DNA from 3 places in the Enterobacter sp. E14S genome. Region 3 is predicted to be linked to each of the others. Evidence: riboswitches for the same ligand, from Rfam matches in the RefSeq annotation. Region 3 holds a riboswitch; each other region holds the start of a gene.
The links. A riboswitch is a leader RNA that binds a small molecule or an ion and turns the genes downstream of it on or off. The one in region 3 is predicted to bind thiamine pyrophosphate.

Region 1 (2,264 bases), on a different contig from region 3:
CCACTCGCCCACGGCCTGGACGCTGGATATTGAGCTGTCGCAACAGGATAAGTGGCTTCCCTGGCTGCTGGGCTACGTGCCGTCGATGATTTTGCCCGGCGAGTGGGAATCAATGAACAATTTTGCCAGCCTGCCGATTGGCACCGGGCCCTACTCCGTGTCCCGCAATAACAGCAATCAGCTGAAAATCCGCGCGTTCGACGACTACTTTGGCTATCGGGCGCTGATCGACGAAGTGAACGTCTGGGTATTGCCGGATCTCAATGAAGATCTGAGCTGCGGGCTGACGCTGGAAGGCCCCACCACGGGAGAAAAAGCCGTGGAGAGTCGCCTCGAGGAAGGGTGTTACTATCTCCTGTTTGACCGCCGCACCCACCGTGGGGCAAACCAGGCCGTCCGCAAGTGGGTTAGCCACGTTTTGTCCCCTTCCAATCTGATTTACCATGCGGAAGAGCAGTACCAGACATACTGGTTCCCGGCGTACGGCCTGCTTCCGCGCTGGCACCACGCCCGCCCGGTGCACTGCGACAAACCCGCAGGGCTGGAGTCCATCACCCTGACCTACTACCGCGAGCACGTGGAGCATCGTTTTATCGCCAGAATCATGACCCGGCTGCTGGCAGCCGAGGGGGTCAGGTTAGAGGTCAGGGAAGTGGACTATGACGAATGGCATCAGGGGGAGATCGCCAGTGATATCTGGCTCAACAGCGCCAACTTTACCCTGCCGCTCGATTTTTCCCTTTTCTCGCATTTGTATGAAGTCCCGCTGATCCAGCACTGCATCGACCGTGACTGGCAGCAGGATGCCGCCCTGTGGCGCGCGGGCGAAATGAATCTTGCAGCGTGGTGCCAGCAACTTCTGGCCGAGCAGGCGATCGTACCCTTGATCCACCACTGGCTGATGATCCAGGGCCAGCGCAGCATGCGCGGCCTGCGGATGAACACTCTGGGCTGGTTTGATTTTAAATCCGCCTGGTTTGCGCCGCCGGAGCCATAACGCTTTCGTAATATTCACCAAATCATTACAATAGCGCCGTTCTCAACGGGGTGCTGCATCACAGATGTGCGCTGAGATAATACCCGTCGAACCTGATCCGGATAACGCCGGCGAAGGGATTTGAGGCTGTCTCTCAAAATCCTTTGCCACTCAACTTTGAGGTGCAAAGTGTTAAAAAAAGTTCTCCCCCTGCTGGCGCTGTTTGCGCTGCCTGCTTTTGCGAAGCCCGTCCTGACGGTCTACACCTATGACTCCTTTTCTGCCGACTGGGGCCCTGGCCCGGTGGTTAAAAAAGCCTTTGAAGCGGACTGTAACTGCGAGCTGAAGTTCGTGGCGCTGGAAGATGGCGTGTCGCTGCTCAACCGTCTGCGCATGGAAGGGAAAAACAGCAAGGCCGACGTGGTGCTCGGGCTGGATAACAACCTGCTGGAAGCCGCCTCGCAAACCAAACTGTTTACCAAAAGCGGCGTAGCGGCAGATGCCGTTAACGTGCCGGGCGGCTGGAAAAACGACACCTTTGTGCCGTTCGACTACGGCTACTTTGCTTTTGTTTACGACAAAAATAAGCTGAAAAACCCGCCGAAGAGCCTGAAAGAGCTGGTCGAAAGTGACCAGAAATGGCGCGTGATTTATGAAGATCCGCGCACCAGTACGCCAGGCCTGGGTCTGCTGCTGTGGATGCAAAAGGTCTACGGGGATAAAGCGCCGGAGGCGTGGCAGAAACTGGCCGCCAAAACCGTCACCGTGACCAAGGGCTGGAGCGAAGCCTATGGCCTGTTCCTGAAAGGCGAAAGCGACCTTGTGCTGAGCTACACCACCTCTCCGGCCTATCACATTATCGCCGAGAAGAAAGATAACTATGCTGCCGCTAATTTTGCTGAAGGGCACTATCTGCAGGTGGAAGTCGCCGCGCGTACCGCCGCCAGCAAACAGCCGGAGCTGGCCGAGAAGTTCCTGAAATTTATGGTTTCACCGGGGTTCCAGAATGCCATCCCGGCTGGTAACTGGATGTATCCGGTCACTAACGTTGCGCTGCCCGCAGGTTTCGAGCAGTTGACTAAACCAAACACCTCGCTGGAGTTTACGCCGCAGCAGGTCGCCGCGCAGCGTGCAGCATGGGTAAGTGAATGGCAACGCGCCGTCAGCCGTTGATTCCCGGCTGGTTACTTCCCGGGCTGCTCGCCGCCACAGTGATGGTGGCTGTCAGCCTGGGGGCTTTTCTTGCACTGTGGTTCAACGCGCCAGAGAGCGACCTGCTCGCCCTCTG
Region 2 (2,264 bases), on a different contig from region 3:
TTTTGCTCGGGCGCATGGTATGACCGCAGTAGCCGCAGTATTTATGCGAGCGGTAAAACTCGGCCAGCTGCACGCCGCGCCCCGCCAGCTGGAACAGCCCCACGTCCAGATCCAGCACCTGGCGCACCGATCCCATATCCTGGCGGCGGGACTGTTGGATCAACCACACGGGCTCACCCTGCCACTCGCCGATCTGTAGCGCTGGCTGGCCAACGAGATCGAACGCCTCAGCTGCGCCATAGGGGATTTCCCCGGCAGGAAGCCATAATTTTTGTTCGTGACTGACGATCCACCAACCAAGATCTGATTTTTCAATAATACGATCCATATCTATTGCACTACCTTCGCTTCACTGACATGTTGTTAGCATTGTGGTTACATTCTGGATAAGCAGATTCAATCCTACATTTTGCGGAGTCGACCATGTTAAACCAGCTGGAAAGCCTGACTGAGCGCGTTAGAGGAAATAACAAACTGGTGGATCGCTGGCTACATGTACGCAAGCATCTACTCGTGGCTTATTACAATCTGGTCGGTATTAAGCCTGGCAAAGAATCGTTTATGCGACTGAATGAAAAAGCGCTGGATGATTTTTGTCAGGGCCTGGTCGACTATCTGTCCGACGGCCATTTCAATATTTATGAACGCATTATCCGCGAAATGGAAGGGACAACACCCTATTTAGCGGCCAGCAAGCTCTATCCCCTTCTGGAAGCCAACACCCAGCAGATCATGGATTACTATGATTCCGCGCTCGAGAACGCTATCGATCACGATAACTATCTTGAGTTTCAGCAGGCGCTATCCGACCTCGGCGAAGCGCTGGAAGAGCGATTCACGCTGGAAGATAAGCTGATCGCCCTCGTGCTGGACAATGATTTGAACATCAGTAACGAAGAGAACGTCGCGCGCCCTGCTTGAGTTCTTCATCGTTAACGAGTAATTTACAACCATTCGCCCCTCTCACGAGGGGGATTTTTCTTGTCGGAGTGCCCAGCGCCTGAACGCGCGGGCTGAGACCGTTAATTCGGGATCCGCGGAACCTGATCAGGCTAATACCTGCGAAGGGAACAAGAGTCACACTGCTGTTGTATCGCCCCTGGGCGATCCTCTCTTGCTTCATCCGTCGTCTGACAAGCCATGTCCTTCACTTTTGGAATGAGCTATGTCTATCGCTAAATTGACCCGTCGCGAACAGCGCGAACACGCCCAACGCTTCATCGATACCCTGGAAGGGACCGCCTTCCCGAACTCGAAACGCATCTACATTTCCGGCTCGCAGGCCGATATCCGCGTCCCAATGCGCGAAATCCAGCTCAGCCCGACGCTTATCGGCGGCAGCAAAGATAACCCCCAGTATGAAGACAACGAAGCCGTGCCGGTGTATGACACCTCCGGTCCGTACGGCGATCCTGATGTTGCCATCAACGTCCAGCAGGGTCTGGCAAAGCTGCGCCAGCCGTGGATTGATGCGCGCAACGACTGTGAAGAGCTGAGCGTACTCAGCTCTGCCTACACCAAAGAGCGCCTGGCCGACGACGGTCTGGACGAGCTGCGCTTTACCGGCCTGCTGACGCCAAAACGCGCTAAGGCGGGCAAATGCGTGACCCAGCTGCACTACGCGCGCCGGGGCATCGTCACGCCGGAGATGGAGTTCATCGCCATCCGCGAAAACATGGGTCGCGAGCGCATCCGTAGCGAAGTGCTGCGCTATCAGCATCCGGGTGAAGGCTTTGGCGCTCGCCTGCCGGAGAACATCACGCCGGAGTTTGTGCGTGACGAAGTGGCCGCAGGCCGCGCGATTATCCCCGCCAACATCAACCACCCGGAATCCGAGCCGATGATTATCGGCCGCAACTTCCTGGTGAAGGTCAACGCGAACATCGGTAACTCGGCCGTCACCTCCTCCATCGAAGAAGAGGTGGAGAAGCTGGTCTGGTCCACGCGCTGGGGCGCGGACACGGTAATGGACCTCTCCACTGGACGCTATATTCACGAAACCCGCGAATGGATCCTGCGTAACAGCCCGGTACCGATTGGCACCGTCCCGATTTATCAGGCGCTGGAAAAGGTCAACGGCATTGCCGAAGACCTCACCTGGGAAGCGTTCCGCGACACGCTGCTGGAGCAGGCCGAACAGGGCGTGGACTATTTCACCATTCACGCGGGCGTGCTGCTGCGCTACGTGCCGATGACGGCGAAGCGCCTGACCGGCATCGTCTCGCGCGGCGGTTCCATCATGGCGAAGTGGTGCCTGTCCCATC
Region 3 (2,264 bases):
AATTTGGTCTTGATGGTCATTCACAATATCTGTGATTAATGCGTCATCCCAAACGGCAGCAGCAGCGTTGGTAATATTCATGGCGCTACCAGCGACCACCCCAAATACAAAAACAGGAATAACAGATTTATTGAAAAGTTTCATTCGAAGGACTCACATCATTAACGTATTAAAAAAACAAAATTAAGCAGAACAGTTTTGGCTTTAGTGGTATGTAGATAACTGTATTTCCATATTTCAATACAGGATATTCAATGCCCGGACCTTTTTTAGTGGCGTGAATAAACTATCGATTAAACCCAAATTGATGATTTTGATCTAAATCATAAATGATATGAATAAATGAAAGGGCAGGGTGCGGTATCGAGAAGGTTTATTTAATGTATACATTAACTTATGGGTTATGCGATAAATCAAGGGATGCGTTAAGCTATTGATGAAAATACCAATGTTTAATAGAGTTAAATAAATTAATACTGTCTTATTCTTTCAAGCGAAAGAAGTTTCCATATCTTATAAAAGCAGAATGAGCACGTAGTAAAAAATAAAAATAATAGCCTCAGTAAAAGTACGTAATATAGTTTTTCAATAATGTATTAACAATTACTAAACCAGAATTAACTAAAGCGTAATAAATGTATGCAAATGACGGGAAAGAGCGCCTGGAAATTACCGCTGTGACAAACGTTGTGATAAATCGAAACTTCTTGCGCCTGGCCTGGGGCCGCGGTTACACTACCTAACGTTAATGATTTTCATAACCAACTGTTTTAAAAGTATTTTGACTCGGGGTGCCCTTCTTTGTGAAGGCTGAGAAATACCCGTATTACCTGATCTGGATAATGCCAGCGTAGGGAAGTCAGATGCCTTCCCGGTCATCGCTTCTTCACGCAAGGCAGGAGCGAAACCATGCAGCCTGACCTGCTCGATTTACACGTTTTACACCACTTCCGAACCCGTTCTCCGCTGACCCACTGTATGACCAACGATGTCGTACAGACTTTTACGGCCAACGTTTTGCTGGCGCTTGGCGCCTCACCCGCGATGGTGATTGAGGCCGAAGAGGCTGAACAGTTTGCCGGCATCGCCGATGCGCTGCTGATTAACGTTGGCACGCTGACGTCGCCGCGCGCCCAGGCGATGCGTCGGGCAATAGAAAGCGCGGTGGCGGCAGGCAAGCCCTGGACGCTGGACCCGGTTGCCGCGGGTGCCCTGACGTTCCGCACCCGCTTTTGCCATCAAATTCTTGCCCTGAAACCGGCCGCTATTCGCGGCAATGCCTCTGAAATTCTTGCCCTTGCCGGAATGAGCGCGGGCGGGCGCGGCGTTGATACCACCGATACCGCCGCCAGCGCGGTGCCTGCCGCGCAGGCTTTGGCGCGTCAGACGAATGCAATTGTGGTCGTCACCGGCGAGGTGGATTACATCACCGACGGACAACGTACCCGCACGGTCACGGGCGGTGACCCGCTGATGACGCGCGTGGTGGGCACAGGGTGCGCGCTCTCTGCCGTTGTGGCGGCGAGCTGCTCGCTGCCGGGCGACCGGATGGATAACGTCGCCGCCGCCTGCGGATGGATGAAGCGAGCCGGAACGGTGGCCGTTGCGCAGTCACGTGGGCCTGGCAGTTTTGCCAGCGCGTTTCTGGATGCGCTCTATACGCTGGAGGAGCAGGCATGAAGCGGATTAACGCCCTGACCATTGCCGGCACCGATCCCAGCGGCGGCGCGGGTATCCAGGCCGATCTCAAAACCTTCTCGGCCCTTGGCGCGTACGGCTGCTCGGTCATTACCGCGCTGGTGGCGCAAAATACGCGCGGCGTGCAGTCGGTCTATCGTATCGAGCCGGATTTTGTTGCCGCGCAGCTGGATTCTGTGTTCAGCGATGTGCGCATCGATACCACCAAGATCGGCATGCTGGCCGAGACGGATATTGTGGAAGCGGTGGCCGAGCGGCTTAAACGCTATCAGGTGCAAAACGTGGTGCTGGATACCGTCATGCTGGCTAAAAGCGGCGACCCGCTGCTCTCCGCCTCCGCCGTGGAGACGCTGCGTACAAAACTACTGCCGCAGGTGGCGCTCATCACGCCCAATCTGCCAGAAGCCGCCGCGCTGTTAGGCACATCGCATGCGCAAACTGAACGCGAGATGAAAGCGCAGGGAAACGCGCTGCTGGCAATTGGCTGCGGGGCGGTTCTGATGAAGGGCGGTCATCTGGATGACGCTGAAAGCCCGGACTGGCTCTTTACCCGCGACGGCGAAGTA

Region 1: another riboswitch for thiamine pyrophosphate. It lies ahead of thiB (thiamine ABC transporter substrate binding subunit); the one in region 3 lies ahead of thiM (hydroxyethylthiazole kinase).
Region 2: another riboswitch for thiamine pyrophosphate. It lies ahead of thiC (phosphomethylpyrimidine synthase ThiC); the one in region 3 lies ahead of thiM (hydroxyethylthiazole kinase).

The regions. Positions count from the first base shown of each region.
Region 1 is NZ_JBVODQ010000010.1:55,204-57,467, forward strand. Features, by position in the region: gene sgrR (HTH-type transcriptional regulator SgrR) at 1-997, shown strand, start outside; TPP riboswitch at 1,034-1,134, shown strand; gene thiB (thiamine ABC transporter substrate binding subunit) at 1,166-2,149, shown strand; gene thiP (thiamine/thiamine pyrophosphate ABC transporter permease ThiP) at 2,125-2,264, shown strand, end outside.
Region 2 is NZ_JBVODQ010000017.1:7,431-9,694, forward strand. Features, by position in the region: gene nudC (NAD(+) diphosphatase) at 1-328, opposite strand, end outside; gene ACZ6J2_RS21425 (Rsd/AlgQ family anti-sigma factor) at 424-921, shown strand; TPP riboswitch at 976-1,087, shown strand; gene thiC (phosphomethylpyrimidine synthase ThiC) at 1,166-2,264, shown strand, end outside.
Region 3 is NZ_JBVODQ010000002.1:431,360-433,623, forward strand. Features, by position in the region: gene ACZ6J2_RS07185 (YadA C-terminal domain-containing protein) at 1-144, opposite strand, end outside; TPP riboswitch at 778-874, shown strand; gene thiM (hydroxyethylthiazole kinase) at 910-1,680, shown strand; gene thiD (bifunctional hydroxymethylpyrimidine kinase/phosphomethylpyrimidine kinase) at 1,677-2,264, shown strand, end outside.